Puniceibacterium sp. IMCC21224: one gene and its partners. The main gene of each other region encodes a partner of the protein of the gene in region 3 in a complex. Links are inferred from orthologs where the notes say so. Each region holds a gene or a part of one and is shown on either strand. Other genes may lie near its edges.

Region 1 (3,007 bases), 1.9 Mb from region 3 along the record:
TACGGGCTTCGCGTTGCGCCGTCGGCCTTTGGCTACAAGAGCCTTGGCGCGGGGTCGAGCGACATCACCAAGGCACAGCACTGCCGCGCGGACGTATTTCTGGAAGGCCACGGCTGGGTGCCGGTCGATCCGGCAGATGTGCGAAAGGTCGTGCTCGAAGAACCACCCAAGACGCTGTCGCTGGGCGATCCCGAAGTGCAGGATGTCCGCGACGAACTGTTCGGCGCCTGGGAAGGCAACTGGGTCGCCTTGAACTTTGCCCATGACGTCGACTTGCCCGGATCGGACGCGGACCGCCTACCATTCCTGATGTACCCGCAGGCCGAAATTGGCGGGATACGCCGAGACGAACTCGACCCGGCGAGCTTTGTCTATTCGATCGCCGCTCAGGAAGTCTAACGCACCGCAAGTTCCTTGGGATGACCCTGAACAAAAAAGCCCCCGCGTAACGGCGGGGGCTTTTTCGTTTTCATATGTTGAAGCCGATCAGCTTTCGGCGGCTTCTTTCTGCTCTTCGGCGGTCATCTCGACGCCGGTCTCCTGGTTGACGACCTTCATCGACAGGCGAACCTTGCCGCGATCATCAAAGCCCAGCAGCTTGACCTTTACGTCCTGACCTTCCTTGAGCACATCCGACGGATGGTTCAGGCGGCGGTTTTCGATCTGGGACACGTGCACCAGACCGTCACGTTTGCCAAAGAAGTTCACGAAGGCGCCAAAATCGACGATCTTCACGACCTTGCCGTCATAGACCTGACCCTCTTCGGGCTCGGCTACGATGGACCAGATCATGTCGTAGGCTTTCTTGATGGCTTCGCCGTTGGGCGAGGCGATCTTGATGATGCCTTCGTCATTGATATCGACCTTGGCACCCGACACTTCGACGATCTCGCGGATGACCTTGCCGCCCGATCCGATGACTTCACGGATCTTGTCGGTGGGTATCTGCATCGTCTCGATGCGCGGTGCGTGAACGCTGAATTCCTGCGCGCCGGTCAGAGCTTTGGACATTTCACCCAGGATGTGCAGACGACCGGCCTTGGCCTGCGCCAGTGCCTTTTCCATGATCTCGGGCGTGATGCCAGCGATCTTGATGTCCATCTGCAACGACGTGATACCGTTTTCGGTACCTGCAACCTTGAAGTCCATGTCGCCGAGGTGATCCTCGTCGCCCAGGATGTCGGACAGAACCGCGTAGGATCCGTCCTCTTCGAGGATCAGACCCATGGCCACACCAGCCACGGCGGATTTCAGCGGCACACCTGCATCCATCATCGACAGCGATCCACCGCAGACCGACGCCATCGAGCTGGAGCCGTTGGATTCGGTGATCTCGGACACCACGCGGATGGTGTAGGGGAAATCGGTGGCCGCAGGCAGAACCGCCTGAAGCGCGCGCCAGGCAAGTTTACCATGGCCGATTTCACGACGACCCGGAGGGCCCACGCGACCCGCTTCGCCAACCGAATAGGGGGGGAAGTTATAGTGCAGCAGAAAGTTCGACTTGTACATGCCCTGCAGGCTGTCGATCATCTGCTCATCGTCGCCGGTGCCCAGCGTGGTCACAACCAGACCCTGCGTTTCACCACGGGTGAACAGAGCCGAACCATGCGTACGCGGCAGCAGGCCGGTTTCACAAACGATGGGACGGATGGTATCGAGAGCGCGACCATCGATCCGCTTGCCGGATTTGACCACGTCACCGCGCAGAACCGACGCTTCGAGCTTCTTCATGGCGGTGCCGAGGTTCTCGTCCGCCTGCTGCTCTTCGGTCAGGGCGTCCTTGATGGCGGTCTTGGCGTTGGACAGGGCGGTTGTGCGCTCCTGCTTGTCCATGATCGCGTAAGCGGCGCGGATCTTGTCTTCGCCTGCGGCTTTGACAGCCGCGAACAGGTCGGAATAATCGGCAGGCTGGAAATCGAACGGCTCTTTCGCGCAGGCTTCGGCCAAGTCGATGATCAGGTCTACAACCGGCTGGATCTGCTCGTGGGCGAATTTCACCGCACCCAGCATTTCCTCTTCGGTAAGCTCGTACGCTTCGGATTCGACCATCATCACGGCGTCTTTGGTGCCGGCGACAACCAGATCAAGGCGCTGATCGGGGTTGTCCTTGAGCTTGTGCATGTCGTCGATTTCGGGGTTCAGGATGTAGTTGCCACCCTCATAACCCACGCGGCAGCCGGCGATTGGCCCCCGGAACGGTGCGCCCGAAATCGTCAGTGCGGCCGAGGCAGCGATCATCGCAACCATGTCCGGGTCATTGACCAGATCGTGGGACAGTACGGTGCACATCACCAAAACTTCGTTCTTGAAGCCGGGTACGAACAGCGGGCGGATCGGACGGTCGATCAGACGCGCGGTCAGCGTCTCTTTCTCGGTCGGGCGCGCCTCGCGCTTGAAGAACCCACCCGGCACTTTACCGGCGGCATAGTATTTCTCTTGGTAGTGGACGGTCAGCGGGAAAAAGTCCTGACCTTCCTTTGCCTTTTTGGCAAAGGTCACGTTGGCCATGACAGAGGTTTCGCCCAGAGTGGCGATAACCGAACCGTCGGCCTGACGGGCAACCTTGCCCGTTTCCAGTGTCAGCGTCTCTTCGCCCCACTGCATGGATTTCGTCGTAACGTTGAACATCTAGCGTATCCTGTAAGGGAGCAAGCCCGGCCCTCCGGGTCTCCCGTTCCAAATGGCGGCCCCATTGCCGCCGACCCCATCATCATTTCTCTCACGGCGCGGGGACCCGCGCGCCACGTCTCAGATGGCTGGCCCTTACAGCAGATTGGGGGGATTTGAAACAGGTAAGGTGGCAGCGAAATCAGCACATCTGCCGCGTCCGGCCATTGGCAGCTGACAGCTTGATCACCAAACCATTCGGCGAAAGCGCAACCCGAACGCAGCAACCGTCTGAAACAACCTCAGGAAAGGGCAGTCGCACCGCAGCCGTCAAGATGACACAATGTTTGCCCGACCTTACCTTTATTCCGCTGCGATTTTACGCGAGTTTGTCTAA
Region 2 (2,979 bases), 360 kb from region 3 along the record:
TCGCCCAGCCAGGTGATGGAAACGCCGCCGAGCCCATCCGAGGTGTTTCGCATTGGAGGGCTGGTTGAAGAAGGGTCGCTCCTGCGCGGTCAGGGGGCCGAGATCCGGTTCATTGTGACGGACGGCGGTGCTTCGGTGCCTGTGGTCTATTCGGGTGTGCTGCCTGATCTTTTTGATGAGAAACAGGGGATGGTTGGCACAGGTCGATACGTGAACGGAACCTTTGAAGCCACTGAAATCCTTGCCAAACACGATGAGACATATATGCCGAAAGAGGTGATAGACGCCCTCAAAGAGCAGGGCATATATCAGGAACCTGCGCCAAAGCCGGGCAGCTGAGCCCTTTTGACCCGCTCAGTCGAGGGTCAGATCATACTCAAAATAACAGAGATGGCCGCGCGCGACATCTGGGACATCATAGTACGGTCCGGTTTCGCGAAACCCGAGGGTATTATAAAGCGCCCGTGCCCCCAAAAGTGACTTCATCGTATCGAGCCGCGCAGTCGTATAGCCCGCGACCCGCGCCTGATCCAAAAGTGCCTGCATCAGCGCACGTCCCAACCCCATTCCCCGCGCCGCATCATCGACATAGACGCGCTTGATCTCGCAACTCGTGGCATCAAACCGGCGGTACATCCCACAGCCCAAAAATTGGGTTCCAGAGCTGGCGAGCAATAGCGCCCCGTCAGGTGGCGCATGTTCCTCGTCGATCCGGGTCAGCAGGGACGCATAGTCGTGTTCCGGATAAAACGTGTCCGTCAGCACGCGCATCGCACCGTCATGGGTAAGCAGATGCGCACGGTATCGCCAGCACAGCTCACGTACGGCGGCCAGTTCGGTGTCGCTTTGCGCCGCGTGGATTAAGGGATTTGTCATCGTGGGCAGGTTAGGCGCGCGAACGACTGCCCGCGCGCACTCACTTTACTTGAGAATGGATTTTCCAGCAAATTCAGCCGTTTCTCCCAGCATCTCTTCGATTCGGATCAGCTGATTATATTTGGCCAGCCGGTCAGAGCGGGCCAGAGAACCGGTTTTGATCTGGCCGCAGTTGGTGGCCACGGCGAGGTCGGCGATGGTGGCATCTTCGGTTTCACCGGAACGGTGCGACATCACGTTGGTCATGCGGGCGCGATGGGCCATGTCTACCGCCTTTAGCGTCTCGGTCAGGGTGCCAATCTGGTTGACCTTGACCAGCATGGAGTTGGCACAGCCCTTCTCGATTCCCATCGCCAGACGGGCCGGATTAGTCACGAACAGATCGTCACCCACCAGCTGGATCTTGTCACCCAGTGCGTCGGTCAGTGCCTTCCAGCCATCCCAGTCATCCTCGGACATGCCATCCTCGATCGAGATGATCGGGTAGTCGGCGCAGAGCTGTGCGAGGTATGCCACGTTTTCGTCGGACGTCAGCGATTTGCCTTCGCCCTTCATCTCGTACTTGCCGCCCTTGTAATATTCGGTCGCGGCGCAATCCAGCGCGAGGTAAATTTCCTCACCCGGCTTGTAGCCCGCCTTTTCGATGGATTTCAAAATGAAATCGAGCGCATCACGGGTAGAGCTAAGGTTCGGGGCAAAGCCACCTTCGTCGCCGATACCTGTGGACAGACCAGCGGCGGACAGTTCCTTTTTCAGCGTGTGGAACACCTCAGAGCCCATGCGCACCGCTTCGCGAATGTTCGCGGCGGCCACAGGCATGATCATGAATTCCTGAATATCGATCGGGTTGTCAGCATGTTCGCCGCCGTTGATGATGTTCATCATCGGCACCGGAAGCATGCGCGCCGACGTGCCGCCAACATAGCGAAATAGCGGCAGCCCGTTAAATTCGGCGGCGGCCTTTGCCGCAGCAAGCGAGACGCCCAGGATAGCATTGGCACCAAGGCGGGATTTGGTGTCGGTGCCGTCAAGTTCGATCATCGACAAGTCAATGGCGACCTGTTCGGTGGCATCCATGCCCAGAAGTTCCTCGGCGATCTCGCCATTCACGGCGGCGACAGCCTCGAGCACGCCTTTGCCCATATAGCGCGATTTGTCGCCGTCGCGGCGTTCGTTCGCCTCGTAGGCGCCGGTTGACGCACCCGACGGCACAGCCGCCCGGCCCATGGTTCCGTCTTCGAGTGTCACGTCAACTTCGACTGTGGGGTTGCCCCGGCTGTCAAGGATTTCGCGGGCGTGGATGTCGATGATAGTACTCATGGGATCGTCCCTTTTGGATGTCTGAGCGTTAGATTTCGTATAGCAGGCCGCAACGGAAAGTAAACTGGACGGTTAGCGCTAACAGGGCGCGTGCGCGCCTTCATTTCGTGGCGATTCAGGGTTTCTTGAGAGGAACACCATACAGTTCCATCCGGTGCCCCTTGAGGGTATAGCCGAGCTTGCGCGCTATCCGTTCCTGAAGCGCCTCGATCTCGGGGTCGACGAATTCGATCACCTTGCCCGAATGCATGTCGATCAGGTGGTCATGGTGTTCGCGTTCTGCATCCTCGTAACGCGCGCGCCCGTCACCGAATTCAACCCGTTCAAGGATCCCGGCCTCTTCAAACAGCTTGACCGTGCGGTAAACCGTGGCAATCGAGATCCGGTCATCACGTGCCGAAGCGCGGGCATAAAGTTCCTCGACATCCGGATGATCGGTTGCCTCTTCCAGAACCTGCGCAATGGTTCTGCGCTGTTCGGTCATGCGCAGGCCATTGGCTTCGCAACGGCTGGTGATGGTGTCGGTCATGGAATCCTCGCGCGCGTCGTTTTACTGGTTTAGCGACTCCTGAGGGGTGAGGCCAACACCACAAATGCGTCAGAGTCACTGTCTCTTGGCTTGACTTATGGTCGGGCACGGGTCATGTGGCCTTCAACGGATCTCTTCTGCCGCGTGAGCAGATTGACCGGTGCAGCATGCACCGTGGGTCACGGAGACCGCGTTTGCTTCCAAAATCACGCGTGGGGCATGGGGTGCAACGGTATATGGGCAATCGGCCCGAT
Region 3 (3,646 bases):
GGGCGGCGACACCCTGCGACTGCGGACCGATGATCCCGCCGCAGTGATTGACGTCCCGCATTTCTGCGCCGAGGCAGGTCATGCACTGGACAGCAGCACCCAGGACGGGACCGACACGGTCTGGATCATTCGCAAAGGCGGCTGACAGCTCATTCCCGCCGCGCGAGAGGGTTGCGCAAAACAACACTCGCAGAATGCAAAAACGCCCCGGACACAGTGCCGGGGCGTTTTTTGAATCGCTCTTGGCGCGTCTTAGCGTCCCATCGACCACCAGCCGCGTTTCTTCGGCTTGGTGTCGTCTGCCTCGTCGCTGACCTCAGCCGCCTCAAGCTCTCTGTCAGGTTCCGCCTCTGCGACCGCCGGTTCAGGAGTCGCGCCCGCAGGTTCCGGGGCCGCAGGTTCCGGGGCCGCATCCGCGTCGACTACTGGCGCTGCATCAGCTGTGGGTTGCATAACCGGTTCAGGGTCGGCTTTGGTCTGCGTCGTCGGCTCGGACTCGACGACCGGGTCGGATGCCGCCTCAGGGACGGGTTCCGGCGCAGCCTCGGCAATGGGATCTGCCGACACTTCTGCCACCGGCTCTGGCTTTTGAACGTCATCCGCCTCGACGCGCACCAGCTCTTCGGAGGAAGTTATCGCCGGTTGCTCTGTGGTCGCGTCCACTGCAATCTCCGCGACTGGCTCAACAACGGGCTCAGCGGCTTTCTTGCTTCTGCGCGTGCGCGGCTTTGGCTTCGGCTTGGCCGCGGGTGCATCGTCAACCTCGCCGCTGGCAGTCACCTCGTCTGGTGTTGCATCTTCTGCCGCAACCGGCTTTTTACGCGACCGCGACCGTGTCCGGGGTTTCGGCTTTGGCGCCTCTTCTTCCGCTACTGGCTCTGCCTGCTTTACTTCGGGCTCTGCGACCGGTTCAACAGCCTCAGTCGGCGCCTCAACCGGCCCGGTATCCGCCGCAGGGGTTTCCTCAGACGCGACATCTGCCGTTGCGGGTTGATCAGCCTCGGGCGCGTCCGATCCGGACTCGTCCGCATTCGACGCGTCATCCCCCTCCTGAGCCGACTTGCCACGACTGCGACGCCGCCGACGGCGACGTTTTTTGGGTTTGCCTTCGTCGCCATTGGCGTCCTGGGCCACGGAACCGGTTTCATTCGCGGTCTCAGCCTCGAGCTCTTCGCTGACCAGTTCGGCGTCCGGCACGTCATCGTCGTCATAGTTGTTGTCTTCGTCGATCTGATCCATCAGCGAGGTGTCGACCGACACAACATGCGCTGACACTTCGGGGACCGAGCGGGTCGCAGTCTTGAACTTCTCCATCGAGAAATCCGGGCTGACCAGATGCGGATCGCCTTCGATCCGCACGGCCATACCGTAACGCAGTTCGATCTGAGCGATGTGCTCACGCTTCTGGTTCATTAGATAATTGGCGATACCGACCGGGCATTTGATCAGCACCTCACGCGACCGCTTGCGCACACCTTCCTCTTCGATCTGACGCAGCACTTGCAGGGCAAGGTTGTCGTCCGACCGAATGAGACCCGTACCATGGCAAGACGGGCATGGTGCGGTGGTCGCCTCGATCATGCCGGGGCGCAGACGCTGGCGCGACATTTCAAGCAGACCAAAACCGCTGATGCGACCAACCTGGATGCGGGCGCGGTCGGTCTTGAGCTTGTCCTTGATCTTTTTCTCGACGGCGAGGTTGTTCTTGCGCTCGTCCATGTCGATGAAATCGATAACGATCAGACCAGCTAAATCGCGCAAACGCAACTGTCGTGCGACCTCTTCGGCGGCTTCCAGGTTGGTCTTGGTCGCGGTATCCTCGATCGAACCTTCCTTGGTGGCGCGACCCGAGTTGACGTCGATCGCCACAAGCGCCTCAGTCACACCGATCACGATGTAGCCGCCGGATTTCAACTGCACCGTCGGGTTGAACATCGAGCTGAGATAGCTTTCCACCTGATAACGCGCGAACAGCGGCATCGACTCGCGGTAATGCTTCACGTTGACGGCATGCGACGGCATGATCATCTTCATAAAGTCCTTGGCGATGCGGTAGCCGCGTTCGCCCTCGACAAAGACCTCGTCGATATCACGGTTATAGAGATCGCGGATCGAGCGCTTGATCAGGTCGCCTTCTTCATAAATCTTGGCAGGCGCGATGCTCTTCAGTGTCAATTCGCGGATCTGTTCCCATAGGCGCTGGAGGTATTCGTAGTCGCGCTTGATCTCGGTCTTGGTGCGCTTGGCACCGGCGGTGCGCACGATCAGGCCGGCACCTTTGGGGACTTCGATGCTCTGGGCAATTTCCTTGAGCTTGGAGCGATCAGCGGCATTGGTGATCTTGCGGCTGATACCGCCGCCACGGGCCGTGTTGGGCATCAGGACGCAGTAGCGACCGGCAAGGCTGAGGTAAGTGGTCAGTGCGGCGCCTTTGTTGCCACGCTCTTCCTTGACGACCTGCACCAGCAGGATCTGGCGAACCTTGATGACTTCCTGAATCTTGTAGCGACGCGGGCGCGGTTTGCGCACCGGGCGAAGATCCTCTTCGGTGTCGTCATCCGCGACCGACTCGATGCTTTCATCCCGTGCCGAAGGATCAGCAGATGGGCTGGCGGCATCCCCCTCGGATGCTTCAGCCTGAGACTCGTCCGCCACAGAGGCGCTCTCGTCTGCAGCATTACTCTCTTGCGAAGGATTATCTGCAGGCTCAGCGACGGGGGTGTCGGCCACCGTCTCCATCGGCGACAGTCCTTCGTCATCGGCGGCGACATCGTCGTCCAGATCGATGGTCTCCATCCCGGTGATTTCTTCCGCGACATCCTGTGTCGTGGTCTTGTCATCACTCGTGGTGCTGGCGGGTTTGGTGGTACTGCGCGACCTGGAACGGCTGCGCGAGCGGGCTTTCGGCTTTTCCTCGTCCTCGTCGCGATTCTGAGCTTCGGCATAGGCCTGCTCCTCCTCCATCAACGCCTGACGGTCGGCAATGGGGATCTGATAATAATCGGTGTGGATTTCCGAAAAAGCCAGAAAACCGTGGCGGTTTCCGCCGTAATCGACAAACGCGGCCTGAAGCGACGGTTCGACCCGGGTTACCTTGGCAAGGTAGATGTTACCAGCGAGCTGGCGTTTGTTTTCAGATTCAAAATCGAATTCCTCGACCTTGTTTCCATCCACCACCACAACGCGGGTTTCTTCCGCGTGGGTGGCGTCGATAAGCATTTTCTTGGGCATGTTTTCCGTTTGCACACCAGACGCGCGCCGGACCTTAGAAAGGGGCGCGACGCGGAAAGGTGGTGACTTGTCTGGGCGAACAAAGGCGCACGGGCATGCACGGACCCGGGGTCCATGGCGTATTGCCTCTCAAAGGTGGCGCGCTTCATCGCGGTTCTTCTCCGACGCAAACCAAGATCGTGATCCGGTTGCGCCCATGTGATGCCTGATGCATTGCAGCAGCCGGGCGAATTTGGCGGCCTTGCGGCCTGATAGGTCTGTCCAGCGGTCAGGATGTCCTGCCCCGTGTCTGTCCAGCGAAACTTGTGCGGCCTGCACCATAATGCAAAATCCTGTGGACAAGCATAAAGCCAGCGGCGGGCGGATGACAATGGGCAATCGCCGTCTGCGTCGAAAAGTCGAAAACACGCATTGA

The links. Proteins that work in one complex are often made in the same cells at the same time.
Region 1: the proteins of IMCC21224_RS08925 (region 3) and pnp are in contact, whole or in part, in a cryo-EM structure (PDB 9QH0), measured with the Escherichia coli proteins. The link is inferred for Puniceibacterium sp. IMCC21224 from one-to-one orthologs.
Region 2: the proteins of IMCC21224_RS08925 (region 3) and eno are in contact, whole or in part, in a solved structure (PDB 2FYM), measured with the Escherichia coli proteins. The link is inferred for Puniceibacterium sp. IMCC21224 from one-to-one orthologs.

Annotation. Positions count from the first base shown.
Region 1 is NZ_LDPY01000001.1:3,851,441-3,854,447, forward strand. Bases 60-2,996 are described here. They hold pnp (polyribonucleotide nucleotidyltransferase), read right to left. Parts: upstream 2,632-2,996; coding sequence 487-2,631; downstream 60-486. Other genes in these bases: IMCC21224_RS17950 (transglutaminase-like domain-containing protein), read left to right, coding at 60-399. Also shown: more of IMCC21224_RS17950, read left to right, coding at 1-59. UniProt on the Escherichia coli protein: Involved in mRNA degradation. Catalyzes the phosphorolysis of single-stranded polyribonucleotides processively in the 3'- to 5'-direction. Also involved, along with RNase II, in tRNA processing.
Region 2 is NZ_LDPY01000001.1:2,303,623-2,306,601, reverse strand. What follows is about bases 60-2,968. They hold eno (phosphopyruvate hydratase), read right to left. Parts: upstream 2,197-2,968; coding sequence 922-2,196; downstream 60-921. Other genes in these bases: IMCC21224_RS10630 (Fur family transcriptional regulator), read right to left, coding at 2,312-2,725; IMCC21224_RS10640 (GNAT family N-acetyltransferase), read right to left, coding at 355-876; ccmE (cytochrome c maturation protein CcmE), read left to right, coding at 60-339. Outside these bases: more of ccmE, read left to right, coding at 1-59. UniProt on the Escherichia coli protein: Catalyzes the reversible conversion of 2-phosphoglycerate (2-PG) into phosphoenolpyruvate (PEP). It is essential for the degradation of carbohydrates via glycolysis.
Region 3 is NZ_LDPY01000001.1:1,942,495-1,946,140, reverse strand. What follows is about bases 53-3,628. They hold IMCC21224_RS08925 (ribonuclease E/G), read right to left. Parts: upstream 3,232-3,628; coding sequence 253-3,231; downstream 53-252. Other genes in these bases: IMCC21224_RS08930 (sulfurtransferase TusA family protein), read left to right, coding at 53-145. In the rest of the region: more of IMCC21224_RS08930, read left to right, coding at 1-52. UniProt on the Escherichia coli protein: Endoribonuclease that plays a central role in RNA processing and decay. Required for the maturation of 5S and 16S rRNAs and the majority of tRNAs. Also involved in the degradation of most mRNAs.